Regions from separate parts of the Streptomyces sp. NBC_00887 genome, predicted to be linked through region 4. Evidence: riboswitches for the same ligand, from Rfam matches in the RefSeq annotation. Region 4 holds a riboswitch; each other region holds the start of a gene.
What was found. A riboswitch is a leader RNA that binds a small molecule or an ion and turns the genes downstream of it on or off. The one in region 4 is predicted to bind cyclic di-AMP.
Positions count from the first base shown of each region.

Region 1: another riboswitch for cyclic di-AMP. It lies ahead of OG844_RS30590 (transglycosylase family protein); the one in region 4 lies ahead of OG844_RS17930 (transglycosylase SLT domain-containing protein).
Region 2: another riboswitch for cyclic di-AMP. It lies ahead of OG844_RS04935 (C40 family peptidase); the one in region 4 lies ahead of OG844_RS17930 (transglycosylase SLT domain-containing protein).
Region 3: another riboswitch for cyclic di-AMP. It lies ahead of OG844_RS25785 (M23 family metallopeptidase); the one in region 4 lies ahead of OG844_RS17930 (transglycosylase SLT domain-containing protein).

Region 1 is NZ_CP108788.1:6,681,919-6,685,333, reverse strand. Features, by position in the region: gene eno (phosphopyruvate hydratase) at 1-684, opposite strand, end outside; gene OG844_RS30590 (transglycosylase family protein) at 1,025-1,714, opposite strand; cyclic di-AMP (ydaO/yuaA leader) riboswitch at 1,715-1,885, opposite strand; gene OG844_RS30585 (transglycosylase family protein) at 2,175-3,125, opposite strand; gene OG844_RS30580 (cytochrome P450) at 3,231-3,415, opposite strand, start outside.
Region 2 is NZ_CP108788.1:1,092,020-1,095,434, reverse strand. Features, by position in the region: gene OG844_RS04945 (LysR family transcriptional regulator) at 1-115, opposite strand, end outside; gene OG844_RS04940 (LysE family translocator) at 188-826, shown strand; gene OG844_RS04935 (C40 family peptidase) at 895-1,365, opposite strand; cyclic di-AMP (ydaO/yuaA leader) riboswitch at 1,368-1,541, opposite strand; gene OG844_RS04930 (haloalkane dehalogenase) at 2,022-2,894, opposite strand; gene OG844_RS04925 (pyridoxamine 5'-phosphate oxidase family protein) at 2,927-3,331, opposite strand; gene OG844_RS04920 (NAD(P)-dependent oxidoreductase) at 3,328-3,415, opposite strand, start outside.
Region 3 is NZ_CP108788.1:5,645,385-5,648,799, reverse strand. Features, by position in the region: gene OG844_RS25790 (PP2C family protein-serine/threonine phosphatase) at 1-836, shown strand, start outside; cyclic di-AMP (ydaO/yuaA leader) riboswitch at 1,071-1,223, shown strand; gene OG844_RS25785 (M23 family metallopeptidase) at 1,235-2,272, shown strand; gene OG844_RS25780 (aldo/keto reductase) at 2,487-3,415, shown strand, end outside.
Region 4 is NZ_CP108788.1:3,943,670-3,947,084, reverse strand. Features, by position in the region: gene OG844_RS17945 (hypothetical protein) at 1-329, opposite strand, end outside; gene OG844_RS17940 (flavodoxin family protein) at 322-774, shown strand; gene OG844_RS17935 (hypothetical protein) at 857-1,093, opposite strand; cyclic di-AMP (ydaO/yuaA leader) riboswitch at 1,450-1,634, shown strand; gene OG844_RS17930 (transglycosylase SLT domain-containing protein) at 1,639-2,496, shown strand; gene OG844_RS17925 (response regulator) at 2,594-3,229, opposite strand; gene OG844_RS17920 (sensor histidine kinase) at 3,229-3,415, opposite strand, start outside.

The DNA of each region.
Region 1 (3,415 bases), 2.7 Mb from region 4:
TTCCTTGACGGCTTCGAGGATCAGGTCCAGGGCGGCGCGGTTGGACTCGAGGTTCGGGGCGAAGCCGCCCTCGTCACCGAGACCGGTGGACAGGCCCTTGGTCTTCAGGACCTTCTTCAGCGTGTGGTAGATCTCCGCGCCCCAGCGAAGGGCCTCGGAGAAGGACTCGGCGCCGATCGGCGCGATCATGAACTCCTGGATGTCCACGTTGGAGTCGGCGTGCGAGCCGCCGTTCAGGATGTTCATCATCGGAACGGGCAGCAGGTGCGCGTTCGGGCCGCCGAGGTAGCGGAACAGCGGCAGGTCGGACGCCTCGGACGCGGCGTGGGCCACGGCCAGCGAGACGCCGAGGATGGCGTTGGCGCCGAGGGAGCCCTTGTTCTCGGTGGCGTCGAGGTCGAACATCGCCTGGTCGATGAGGCGCTGCTCGGTGGCGTCGTAACCGACGAGCTCCGGGCCGATCTGCTCGATGACGGCGAGGACGGCCTTCTCGACACCCTTGCCGTGGTAGCGGTTGGGGTCACCGTCGCGAAGCTCAATGGCCTCGAACGCACCGGTGGAGGCGCCGGACGGAACGGCAGCACGTCCCGTGCTGCCGTCGTCGAGGCCAACCTCGACCTCGACCGTGGGGTTGCCCCGGGAGTCGAGGATTTCCCTGGCTACGACGACGTCGATGGACGGCACGAGGCATCTCCTTCTGGGATATGACGCTGGTTGTGCAGGGTCACTGTGGCCTTGCGCCCCGAGCCTAACCGGCTCGGCCCCCTGCATCGGCCGACCGCCCGTCCCCTGGGACGAAAAAGGACCCAAGGGCCTGCATTCCGGGCAAAGGTCCAGAAATCTACTGACCAGTAACCACAAGAGTTGAACGATCCCGTCCGCGGTGCGCCCCTGCGGCACACCGCGGAAACGACCCCGGCCCGGCGCACACGGGGGTGAGTGCGCCGGGCCGGGAGGGAACGCGTCGGGTGCCGCCGGACACCCTCCCGCGGCCCTGAAGCCTTCGGGGAGGAGAGACCCGGGACTACTTCAGGTGGAGCTGCTGACCCGGGAAGATCAGGTCGGCGTCCTCGACGATGTCGTCGTTGAGCTTGAACAGCTTCTGCCAGCCGCCCTTGACCTTCTTCGCGTCGGCGATCGTGCTCAGGGTGTCGCCTGCCTTCACCTTGTACTCGCCGTCACCCTTCTTGACCTTGTCGCCGGTCGGGGTCGTGACGGTCTTCGACGCCTCGGGGGCGGTGCGCTTCTCGCTGCGCGTGGTGGGCTGCTCGGCCTTGCGCTCCGGCTGGGCGGCCTTGTCGGCGCCCGTCGCGGAGGCGTCGACACCCGGGTCCACACCGTCGTCGGTCAGGCCGCCGGCGCCGGCGCAGGCCCAGGCGCCCGGGCCCTGCAGGTCGAGGAGCTTCTCGGCTGCGGTGATCTGCTGGGCCTTGCTGGCCAGGTCGGCGCGGGCGGCGAACTGCGTACCGCCGGCGGCTGCCCAGCTGGACTGCGAGAACTGCAGACCGCCGTAGTAGCCGTTGCCCGTGTTGATGGACCAGTTGCCACCGGACTCGCACTGCGCGACGGCGTCCCACGTGGCGACGGAGGCGGCGGAGGCACCGGTCGCGCCCATCAGCGGGACGGCGACCGCGGCACCGGTGACGCCGGCCAGGGTGGCGATACGGACGGCCTTGGACGGGCGACGGTGCTTGCCCTTGCTCGAAAGCAGCATGGTTCTCCTCACCGACGCCTACGAGGTGAGCTGTCGGGTTCGGGCCTGTGAGTTGCCCGGTCGCTCGCACTGGCAAGCGACTTCACCCCGAGCCGGCCCTCGCCCGTCTTCCGACGGCCGGGTCCGGCACTTACCTGGGTCCCCCGCTCCTGCCTACGGCGCTTTACGCGTCGATCCCTTCGACCGACGGCAGGATTCGGCGTGACGGTCGAAGGTGCCCGCGGTGCGAGCGGTTCCGACCGTAGACATAGGCAACCCCCACATTCAAAGATGGACATCACGGACAATCAGCCCTTACCCGCACCAGGTGAAGGATCGTTTTCGCAGGTCGGAGGCATCGCCGGCGAACCGGGCGGGCAAGAAGCGTGAGTTGACGCAAAGAGACCCATGTCTCACTTAGACATAAGTGGACATAGGCCTCTGAACTGCCCCCGGATTTGGGGTGTTTTCCCGAATTGGATCAGTTGCCGGCAGCGGCTTCCGCACCGGCCCCGGCGGTCTTCTCGTCCGCCTGTGCGCCCAGGTCGAGGTTCTGTCCGGGAAGGATCAGGTCCGGGTCGGAGCCCAGCTCGTCCTTGTTGGCCTCGTAGAGCGCCGTCCAGCCGCCGGGCAGTTCCTGCGCGTCCGCGATCGCCCAGAGGTTGTCGCCCGTGCGGACGGTGTAGGTGCCGTCGCCGCCGTCGCGCGCGTCGGCGTCACCGCGCGACGCGTGCCGGCCGGACTCGCGCCCGTCCGTCGAGCCCGTTCCGGCGCTCGCCTCCGGGGCCGGGGTGCCGCGGTGCTTGCCGCCCGGCGCTCCCGTCGAGCCGTCAGAGGTCTCGGACGTCTCGGGCGAGGGGAAGGAGTCAGGCTTGTCGGATCCGGTCGACTTGTCGGCTTTGCCGGTTTCGCCACCGCGGTTGTCCGTGTTCCTGTTCCCGCTCGCGTTGCCCGACGCATCGGACGAGGGGGTGGCCGACGCGTCGTCGGACGGGGTCGCTGTGTCCGACGGCTCGGTGGTCGGCTCACTGCCCGGGTCGACACCCGGGAGCGTGTTGTCGAGCGCGAGCCCGGAGATCACCGCGCAGCTGGCCCACGCCGTCACCCCCTGGTCGTCGAGCACCTTCTCCGCCACGGATATCTGCTGCGAGCGGCTGGCCAGGTCGGCGCGGGGCGCGAACGCCGTGCCGCCGTATTCCGACCAGGTGTCCTGCGAGAGCTGCAGGCCGCCGTAGTAGCCGTTGCCGAGGTCGGCGCTCCACATGCCACCGCTCTCGCACTCGGCGACCCGGTCCCAGGTCGAGGCGTCGGCTGCGTGCGCACCGGTCGCGCCGAGCAGCGGGATGGCGATGGCCGACCCTGTGACGCCTGCGGCGACGACGATGGCGGGTGCCTGCCGAGGGCGACGGTGTCTGCCGTTCGCGGAGCCCATGGGATTGCCTTCCGTGTGACTGACGTGTGACTGGTGAGTCGAACGGTGAACCTAGCCGCACTCGAACGTGTGTCACAAGTCGATGCAGCGGAGATCACGTGAAAGTCACAGAGTTGACAGAGTGTCACTTTTTTCGGCGCGGTGTCCGGGATCGAACTCCACGGGAAGAGTGCGCAGTCCGCGCATGATGAGCCCGCCCCGCCATCGCAAATCGGTAGGTTCCGCAGCGAGCCGCAGGTCGGGGAGGCGTCGCAGCAGCGTCGCCAACGCCGCCTGGCCCTCCAGCCGGG
Region 2 (3,415 bases), 2.9 Mb from region 4:
TCGCGAGCTGCTGGGAGAGGGCGGGCGCGGTGTAGCCGAGCCTCGCGGCCGCCTTCGTGATCGAACCGGCCTCGGCGACCGCCACCAGTGCGGCCAGCCGCGTCGGATCGTACATAAAGCATTCCTTTTGGCAGACCCAGAAGATTGCAAGTACACGCTAAAGGGCCGGCCGGGTCAGGGTGTACCCATGGACGCACAACTTCTCGCCTTCGTCCCGGTCGCCGCGGGAATGGTCGCCCTGCCCGGCGCGGACTTCACCGTGGTCGTACGCAACGCCCTCGCCTCGCGCCGGTCAGGGATGGCTGCGGCGGTGGGTGTCGCCGGGGGGCTGCTCGTGCACACCGCGCTGGCCGTCGCCGGACTCGCGGCGGTGCTGGTGGCGGTGCCCGTCCTGTTCCGCACCGTGCAGCTGCTCGGTGGCGCCTATGTGCTCCACCTGGGGGTGAGCGCCCTGTACGCGGTCCGGCGGCGGGCGGTTGCGGGCGCCTCCGCACCGGATGAGGCGCCCGCAACCGAACGGGGGCCGGTACGGGCACTGCGCCAGGGCTTCCTGACCAACGCCCTGAACCCGAAGGCGCCTGTGCTCTTCCTCAGCCTGCTGCCCCAGTTCGTCCCCGAGGGGCAGCCGCCGCTTCCCAGAACCCTGCTGCTGGCGGCCGTGGTCGTGGTGCTGGCCCTCCTCTGGTTCCCGGCCGTGGCCCTGCTGGTGGACCGCCTCGGCCGTTGGCTGCGCCGGCCGCGTACCGCCCGCGCGATCGAGGGCGGCAGCGGCGCGGCGCTCACCGCGCTGGGGCTCGTGCTGGTGACCGGGCCCCTGCTGCACTGACTCGGCAGGACCGGCCTCCTGCGGGGCTGGCAGGGACGGCCGGCGGCGGTGTCAGCCGGGGGCAGCCGTCAGCGGACCCGCCCGTACCAGATGCTCTTCGACCAGATCCGTTCCAGCCGGACCACCGCCCCGGTCTTCGGCGAGTGCCAGATCTTGCCGCCGCCGGCGTAGATGCCCACGTGGTAGACGCTCCGGCCCGCGTGGAAGAAGACCAGGTCGCCGCGCCGCCGTTGCGACGAGGAGATGTGGCGGGTCTTGTTGTACTGCTGCTGGGCCGTGCGGGGGAGCTTCTTGCCCGCCTTCTTGAACGCGTAGAGCGTGAGGCCCGAACAGTCGAAGCGGTGGGGGCCGCTGGCGCCGTGCCTGTAGGGCGCTCCCTTCTTCGAGGCGGCGATGTCGAGCGCCCTCGTCGAGTGGGTAGCGGCCCCGGCCTCGTTGACGAGGCCGGGGGCGAGCATGGTGGTACCTACAGCGAATGTGAGAACCGAGGCCGTACCGACCCGGGCGAAAAGAGACGGGACATGAACCTGCGCAGTCATGCGCAACCCTTCGTCAGCCGCCTGTGAAGGATGACCTGTCGGGTTCGGGCTGGCGAAGTTGCCCGGCCGCACTTGGCGGCTTCACCCCGAGGGTCGAAGGGATATCCCGTCGACCCGTTGTGCTCGGGTCCTCCACTCCTGCCGATCCACTTCTGTCGACCAGGCATCCGGACAGCGGCAGGACTCGGCGTCCGCCCGGACCGCCCCGTCGCGGTGGCGGGGGCTTGTCGTCTCAGGGATCTTTACTCACGGGCTGCCGGATTTCCGCGGTGAAGGTTGTTTTGTGAGAGTCATCACGACTGATCCGTTCGGGTGGACGGGGCGGGACCGAAGCTGAGGCGACGCTGTGTGACCGGCCTCGTACCAGCAGCGGAACGGTGAATTCCACTCAGTGTCCGCGCGCACTGCGCAAGTTGAGCTGTCCCCCGTGAGGGGGATGGTCTACGCCGAACGGGTGAGTAAAATTGATCTGCGCATCGGGCGTGTCCGGCTTCGGGGGCATCGGTGCAGCCGTTGACGGAACTGTTCGAAGATCTGGCGGCTCGGGGCAGCCGAGGGTTCCGTAGCCCGGGTGTTCGACGGTGGCGGTGAGCGAGGCGCGTGCACCCCTCGGCGGGAGACGGGCCGGTGACCGTCCTTCCGCAATTCGAGGACGTCTACGGGCGTGCCAGCCCGTGGCGGTCGGCCCAGACGTTGATCGCCCCGGCCAGGTCCGCGGGGCGGTCCTCCGGGGAGTGGTGGCCGGCCGGCCCGTGGCGGGAGACCTCCAGACCCGCGATGTTCTCCTCGCACCAGGCGACTGCCCCCTGGTCGGTCATCGCGCCCGGACCGGGATCGAACGAGGCGAGCAGCTTGGGGACTTCGGGACTGGCGGCCAGCCAGGCGTCGTAGCGTTCGATGCGGGCCACGACGTCGGCGGGTTCGGAGTCCAGCGGCATCATGCGCGTCCACGCCAGGATCGGGCGGCGGCTGTGCGGGGTCGGGAAGGGGCGGCGGTAGACCTCGAGATCGGCCGGATCCAGTGGGGTGGCGAGCGTGCCCGGGAGCCCGTCGATGAACAGCGACTTCTCCAGGATCATCTCCTCGCCCACCCCCGGGGTGCGCAGAAGAGTAAACAACTCCCTTCCGGCCGACGGGAATTCGTCGCCGACCAGCGGTTTGATGATCGCCTCGGTGAAGGCGAGGCCACGCACGCTGTCCGGGAGGCGGGCTGCGCGGTCGAAGGCGAGCGCTCCGCCCCAGTCATGGCCGACGAGGACAGCCTCGGCAAGGCCGAGGGCGTCGAACCAGGCGTCGAGGTAGCGGGCGTGGTCGTCGAAGGAATAGGCGAGGTCGGGCTTGCCGGAGTCGCCCATGCCGATGAGGTCGGGGGCCAGGAGACGGCGGCCGGGCGCGGCCACGCCCGGCAGGACGTTCCGCCACAGGTGCGAGGAGGTGGGGTTGCCGTGGAGGAAGACGAACGGCAGGCCGTCGGGGTCGCCGGACTCGCGGTAGTGAAGGGCGGAATCGAGGACGGGAAGGGTGGGCATCGCGGTGTCACTTCGCTTTCTGTGCGGGAGATTCAGAGATTGAGGCTCTGGACGCGGTCGACGGCCATCTCGACGACGACCAGGTCCGGCGGGGCGGGCGAGGCCGTGCGGTAGCGGTCGGTGTAGCGGCGAACGGCCTCGGCCAGGCGGGCGGGGTCGTCGGTGACGGCGGCCCGGCCTTCGAGAGTGAGCCAGCGGAAGCCGTCCGCCTGGCAGAGCGCGACACGGGCCGCAGCGCCACCTGCCGCCACGTTCCGGGCCTTGCGGGCTCCCGCCCGGGTGGTCACCCGGACGAGACCGGCGGACGCGTCGAAGGTGAAGCGGACGGGCGTGGCGTGCGGTGTCCCGTCCGGGCGGAGGGTGGTCAGCGCGGCCGTGTGGGGCAGAGCGAGGAACGCCCTTGCGGCGGCCGGCAGTCCGGCAGTCGCCCGGCTCACCTCTTCTTCACGCCCTCGTTCCAGATCAGCTTGGCGATGTTCGGTCTCACGGCAGTGGTGATGACCCCCATGGCCGTACGGACG
Region 3 (3,415 bases), 1.7 Mb from region 4:
TCAACGGCGTCGTCCGGCGCAGCAACGAGCAGCTGGCCTCGGCCCGGGTCATCGCGGAGACCGCGATGCGCGCGGTGCTCCCGACGCCGGACGAGCGGATCGGCGGGCTGCTGGTCGCGGCGCGGTACGAGGCGGCGCAGGCGGACGAGTTCGTCGGCGGTGACCTGTTCGCCGTCGCGGACACCCCGCACGGGGTGCGGCTGGTCGTCGGGGACGTACGGGGCAAGGGGCTGGCCGCCGTGGAGGCGGTGGCCGTGGTGATCGGGGCGTTCCGGGAGGCCGCCGAGCAGGAGCTGTCGCTGGAGGGTGTGGCGCAGCGGCTGGAGAGGGCGCTGGCGCGGGAAGGGACCCAACGCGGCGGGCTCGACTCCATGGAGGGGTTCGTCACCGCGGTGCTCGCCGAGATCCCGGCGGGTTCGGGCAGGTTGCGGATCGTCAACCGTGGTCACCCCGAACCGATCCTGCTGCACGCGGACGGGGCGCTCGAGGTGCTCGCGCCGACCGTGCCCGCGCTGCCGATCGGGATGGACCTGGGGGTGTGGCCGGACCGGTCGGACGAGTGGGAGCTGCCTGCCGGGGCGACGCTCCTGGTGTTCACGGACGGTCTCTCCGAGGCGCGGGACGCCGACGGGGTCTTCTACGACCCGGCGGCCCGGCTGCGCGGCCGGATCTTCCCCGGGCCCGACGAACTGCTCTCGGCGCTCACCGACGACGTGCGGCTGCACACGGGGGGCCGCGCCGTGGACGACATGGCGCTGCTCGCGGTCGGCCGGCCCGCGCGGGGGCAGCCGGAGCGGCGGACGACTGTGAAGATCGTGGGGCGGGGCGATGGATGAGTCGTTGCCACGGTGCGTAGTCGAAGGACACCGCTCCGCATAACATGTGACGCAACGTCAGAAACTGGTGCTCCGACGGGGAATACTCAACTCGCCCGTTTCGGACCGTTAATCCCCTGAAAGTCCATGTCGAAGCTGTGAATGATCAACGGGAACAGCTTGGAATCGGACCCGGGTGTCTATTAACGTTCGATAACGCAGCGCGGTTGTCCCAGTCGTCGCAAGAGGCGGCACCGTGCGCGAGCGCCGAATTCCGCAAGGAAACCGGGGAACCACCTACATGGGGTGAATCGGACACCTGTGTCTCGTGAGAGGCAGAGGGGCCCGTAGGAGACCTTCCTGCTCCGAACCCGTCAGCTAACCCGGTAGGCGAGAAGGAAGGAAAGGAGTGCGCCCACGTGGCGTCCAATCAGCCTGCCCCCGAGGCCCCGTCACCCTTCAGGTCCGACACCGTCGGTGACGAGGACAGGACGTGGGAGGAATGGAACCCCACCGAGGAGTCCATCCGTCCCGTACGCGGCAGGCACCGTGTAGCCAAGCAGCGCGGCCTCGCCCGTAGCTCCACCGTCCTCGGTGTCGGCGTCATCGCGGCCGTCGGCGCGGGTGGCATGGCCACTGCGCAGAGCAAGCCGCCGGTCTCCATTTCTCTTCCCGATTCCATCGCGGACAATCTCCCCGACGCCAAGTCCCTGCCCGGTGTGAGCGCGTTCATGTCGGACGACTCGGCGGACAACGGCACGGTCGCCGTGGCCTCCCCGCTCACCACGGCCGGCATCACGGCCGCCGAGGCCGAGCAGGGCACGAGCAACGCCGGTGAGGCGCTGCGCGCCCGCATCCTCCAGCAGGCCGAGCAGCAGCAGGCCGGAGCCGAGGCCGAGGCCAAGGCCGCCGAGGAGAAGGCAGCAGCCGAAGCGGCCGCAGCCGCAGCCGCGAAGCAGCAGAGCGAGGCCGAGGCGAAGGCCGCCGCCGAGAAGAAGGCCGCGGAGCTCGCGGCGAAGAAGAAGGCAGAGGCCGAGCGCCTCGCCAAGCTCGCCGCCAGTTACGCGCTCCCGACCTCCTCGTACACGATCACCTCGACCTTCGGCCAGGCCGGTTCGATGTGGTCCTCCGGCTACCACACCGGTCTCGACTTCGCGGCGCCGACGGGCACCCCGATCAAGGCCGTGCACAGCGGCACGGTGAAGTCGGCGGGCTGGTCGGGTTCGTACGGGTACCACACCGTCATCGAGCTGGACGACGGTACGGAGGTCTCGTACAGCCACCAGTCCTCGATGGACGTCACCGCCGGCCAGCGGGTCACCACCGGTGAGACCATCGGCCGCGTCGGCGCCACCGGCAATGTGACGGGCCCTCACCTCCACCTGGAGGTCCACACCGCGGACGGCTCGGGCATCGACCCGATGAGCTGGCTGCGCAGCAAGGGTCTCTCGATCTGAGTTCTCCCGGTCCGAGGGCTCCGCGGTGTGTCCGCCGAGCCCTCGCCGGTTCTCCGCCGAGCGTTCGCGCGGGCGGACGGCCCATCCGAACCCCGTCGGACGGCCCACCTGAACTCCGGCGGCCCTGGCGCTCCCCCCGACGTCAGGGCTGCCGGTCTGCCCGTGGTCCGCATCCATCGGAATAGTCGCCTGAGCGGACTGGTTTGTTCCAGGTATGACTTCACTCCGCACACTCGGTTCCTCGAGCCTCCAGATCTTCCCGCTCGCACTCGGCGGCAACGTCTTCGGCTGGACGGCCGATGAGGACGGGTCCTTCGCCGTCCTGGACGCGTACGCCGCGGCCGGCGGCAACTTCATCGACACGGCCGACTCGTACTCCGCCTGGGCCCCGGGCAACGAGGGCGGCGAGTCGGAGACGCTCGTCGGCAAGTGGCTCGCGTCGCGCTCCAACCGCTCCGACATCGTCGTCGCCACCAAGGTCGGCGCCCACCCCGAGTTCAAGGGGCTCGCCGGCGCGACCATCAAGGGCGCCGCCGAGGCCTCGCTGCGCAGGCTCGGCACCGACCACATCGACCTCTACTACACGCACTTCGACGACGAGACCGTCCCCGTGGAGGAGATCATCACCGCGCTCGACCAGCTGGTGAAGGAAGGCAAGGTGCGCGAGATCGCCGCCTCCAACATCAGCCCCAAGCGGCTCCGGGCCTCCCTGGAGTTCTCCGAGCGCGAGGGCCTCGCCCGCTATGTCGCGCTGCAGCCGCACTACAACCTCGTCTCGCGCGACACCTACGAGGGCGAGCTCCAGGACACGGCAGCCGAGGCGGGCCTCGCCGCCGTCCCGTACTTCGCACTGGCCTCCGGCTTCCTCACCGGTAAGTACCGGTCCGGCACAGCGGTCGAGAGCGCACGGGCCGACGGCGCGGCCAGGCACCTGGAGTCGGAGCGCGGACGCAAGGTGCTCGCCGCGCTCGACAGGGTGGCCCAGGAGCACGACGCGGAGATCGCCACGATCGCGCTGGCCTGGCTGGCCGCCCGGCCGACCGTCGCCGCGCCGATCGCGTCCGCCCGCACGGTCGGGCAGCTGCCCGCACTGGTGGCGGTGGCAGACCTGCGGCTGACGGACAAGGACCTCGCGGACCTCAC
Region 4 (3,415 bases):
GGTCCGGGAGTCCCCGGCTTCCCGGGAGTGAAGGCGAGAAGGCCCCCGATGATCGAGGCCGCACCGCCGACCCACATCGCGGTGCGCAGACCGTCGGCGACGTCCACGATGGCCGGGGCGTCCCCGGGCAGGCCGGCGGTCGCCAGCGCGACGAGCAGCGCGAGGCCTGCGGCGCCGCCGATCTGCTGGGACGTGCAGGCCAACGCCGAGGCGGTACCCGCCTCCTGCGGGGCGACTCCGGACGCCGCGCAGACGAGCCGTGCACACCGCCGGCGCGTGCCTCGCTTGCAGTCGGCGGTTCCGGGCGGCAGGGTCCTGGGTGTGGCCACTCTGCTGATCGTGCATCACACGCCCTCGCCGAACTGTCAGGCGCTGTTCGAAGCCGTCGTCTCCGGTGCGACCACGGAGGAGATCGAAGGGGTCAGGGTCGAACGGCGCGCGGCGCTCTCCGCCACCGCTTCCGACGTACTCGCCGCCGACGGCTACCTCCTCGGGACCCCGGCGAACCTCGGCTACATGTCCGGCGCCCTCAAGCACTTCTTCGACCAGGTCTACTACCCGTGCCTGGACGCGACGCGCGGCCGGCCCTTCGGCTACTACGTGCACGGCGGCAGCGACGTCACCGGCGCCCTGCGGGCCATGGAGTCGATCACGACCGGCCTGGGATGGCGCCGTACGGCCGACGCCGTGAAAGTCACGGGCGAGCCGGGCAAGGCCGACATCGAGGCGTGCTGGGAACTGGGTGCGACCGTCGCCGCCGGGCTGATGGGCTGAGGCGGCGCGCCTCCCGGGCGCTGTTCGGCCCGGCGGCGAGCTCCGGGTCACGTTCTGCCGGGCAGGACGTACCGTCCGCTGCTCAGCGTGGCCGCCAGGTGAGCTTGTCGCCGCCCACCCATCGCACCGTGGCGGGGTCGTCGAGGTCATGGACGGTGATTCCGGCCGCGTTGGCGATGACGAGCACGTCGGTCATCGCCGTCGCCCTGCCGACGATCTCTCCGTCGATCTCCACGAGGCGGAAGGGCGGATCTCCCGGCTGTACGGCCAGGACGGTGATCGGCGGGTTCCAGGTGCTGGGGCTCGCGCTGTCGGTCATGCGTGGATCGGTTCCACACGGACGGCCGCGGTATGCGCAGATGTGACGTCAATGAGCTGTTTGCCTGATTTAGTCGATTCTTGGGATTGATCCCGTCATTCATAAGGCCCCATATCGTGCGGCCTGTGATCTTTCGGCACAGAGCAAATCGCCCTTATCGGACTCAGTGACCAGCGTCACCTGTCACGCCGACGACGTCGACAGCCGTCGGCCGGTCCCCTTGTGCGCCAAGAAAGTTGGCTTCGCCGTGTGGGGTCGATTACACGAATTTCCATCGATCGATCTTGCGAATGAATTGTGATCACCAATTCGGGGCTTGTTCCTTTCGCTATTTCTCGCCTACGGTCACCCTCACTCCGGATGGAACGCCGAATCCTGCCGCCGTCCGGTAACCCGACCACTCACGTACGGCAGGAGCGGGGGACCCAGGTAAGCGCCGATCCGGTATCCGGATCGGCTCGGGGTGAAGTCGCATTCGCATGCGGCCGGGCATCTCCAGCCCGAACCCGACAGCTCACTTCGCAGGCGACGGAGAGGAATTCACCATGCCCGCAAAGGGTAAGCACCGTCGTTCCAGGACCAGTTCACTGACCCGCGGCATCATCGCCGTGAGCACGGGCGGAGCCGCTCTGGCCCTCCCCGTGATCGGTGCGACCGGCGCCTTCGCAGCACCGGCCCAGCCGGTCGCCATCGAAAAGGCGTCGACGTCGACTGCTGTGTCCGCAAAGGGAATTGCGGCCAAGAAGTCCGCACCCGTCACCTATTCCGTGATCTTGGGTGACTCCCTCGCCAAGATCGCACGCGGACATTCCGTGAGCGGTGGCTGGCAGGAGCTGTACAAGGACAATCGCGCGGCTGTCGGCGACAACCCCGATCTGATTCGCCCCGGTCTGAAGCTGACCATCGGCGCCAAGGCCGAGAACAAGGCTGCGAAGTCGGGTAAGGCCGAACCCAAGGCCTCCGGCGCCTCGGACCGCGCCGAGAAGAGCGCCGACCGCGCCGACCGTTCGGAGCGCACGAGCACGAAGCTCGCCGCGCAGGGCGCGCCCGCCGCCGCTCCCGCGGCCCAGCCGGCCACGTACACGAACGACCTCGACGGCTGGATCAAGGAGTCGCTGGCGGTCATGGCCGAGCACGGCATCCCCGGCAGCTACGACGGCATCCACCGCAACATCATGCGTGAGTCCTCGGGCAACCCGCTCGCCATCAACAACTGGGACTCGAACGCCGCCGCGGGCATCCCGTCCAAGGGCCTGCTGCAGGTCATCGACCCGACCTTCGAGGCCTACCACGTGCCCGGTACGTCGACCGACAGCTATGACCCGGTCGCCAACATCACCGCAGCGTGCAACTACGCCGCAGACCGGTACGGCTCGATCGACAACGTCTTCGGGGCCTACTGACACACGGCTGTGTGACAGCTGAGCACGATCGACGGGTGGTGCGGGTTCGGACGAATCCGCACCACCCGTCCGTGTGTCCCGGCCTCCTGCGCCGGTCCTACGACTTCAGGTAGTGCAGCACCGCGAGGACCCGGCGGCTGTACTCCGTGGTGCTCGGCAGCTCCAGCTTGTCGAAGACGGAGCCGAGGTGCTTCTCGACCGAACTCAGCGACAGGTGCAGCCGCTGCGCGATGGCGGCGTTGGTGCGGCCCTGCGCCAGTTCCTGCAGGACCGTGCGTTCCCGGGGCGTCAGCCCGGCCAGCGGATCGCTGTGGGTACTGCGGAGCACCAGCTGCCGTACGACCTCCGGGTCGAGCACCACACCTCCCGCCCGGATCCGCTCCAGTGCGTCGAGGAACTCGTCGACCTGCGCGACCCGGTCCTTCAGCAGGTACCCCACCCGCTCGGCGCCCCCTGACAGCAACCGGGCCGCATAGGTGCGCTCGACATGCTGGGACAGCACCAGTACGCCGACCGCCGGCCACCGCTCGCGGATCTCCAGGGCGGCCCGCAGCCCCTCGTCGGTGTGGGTGGGAGGCATCCGGATGTCGACGACGACGAGGTCCGGTGTCCGCGCCCCGGCCTCCTGGATGAGGGACGTTCCGTCGCCCACCGCGGCGAGGACGTCGTGCCCCTCCTCCGCCAGCAGCCGGACGAGGCCCTCCCGGAGCAGCGTCGAGTCCTCGGCGAGCATTACGCGCACAGCAGCTCCGCGGTGATGGTGGTCGGTCCCTTCGGAGGGCTTTCGATGTGCAGCAGGCCGTCGAGCGCGTCGACCCGGCTCCGTAGCCCGGTCAGCCCGCTGCCCGCGGGATCCGCACCGCCGGTGCCGTTGTCCCGGACCCGCACCGACACCCGGTTGCCGTCGCCCCGGACGGTG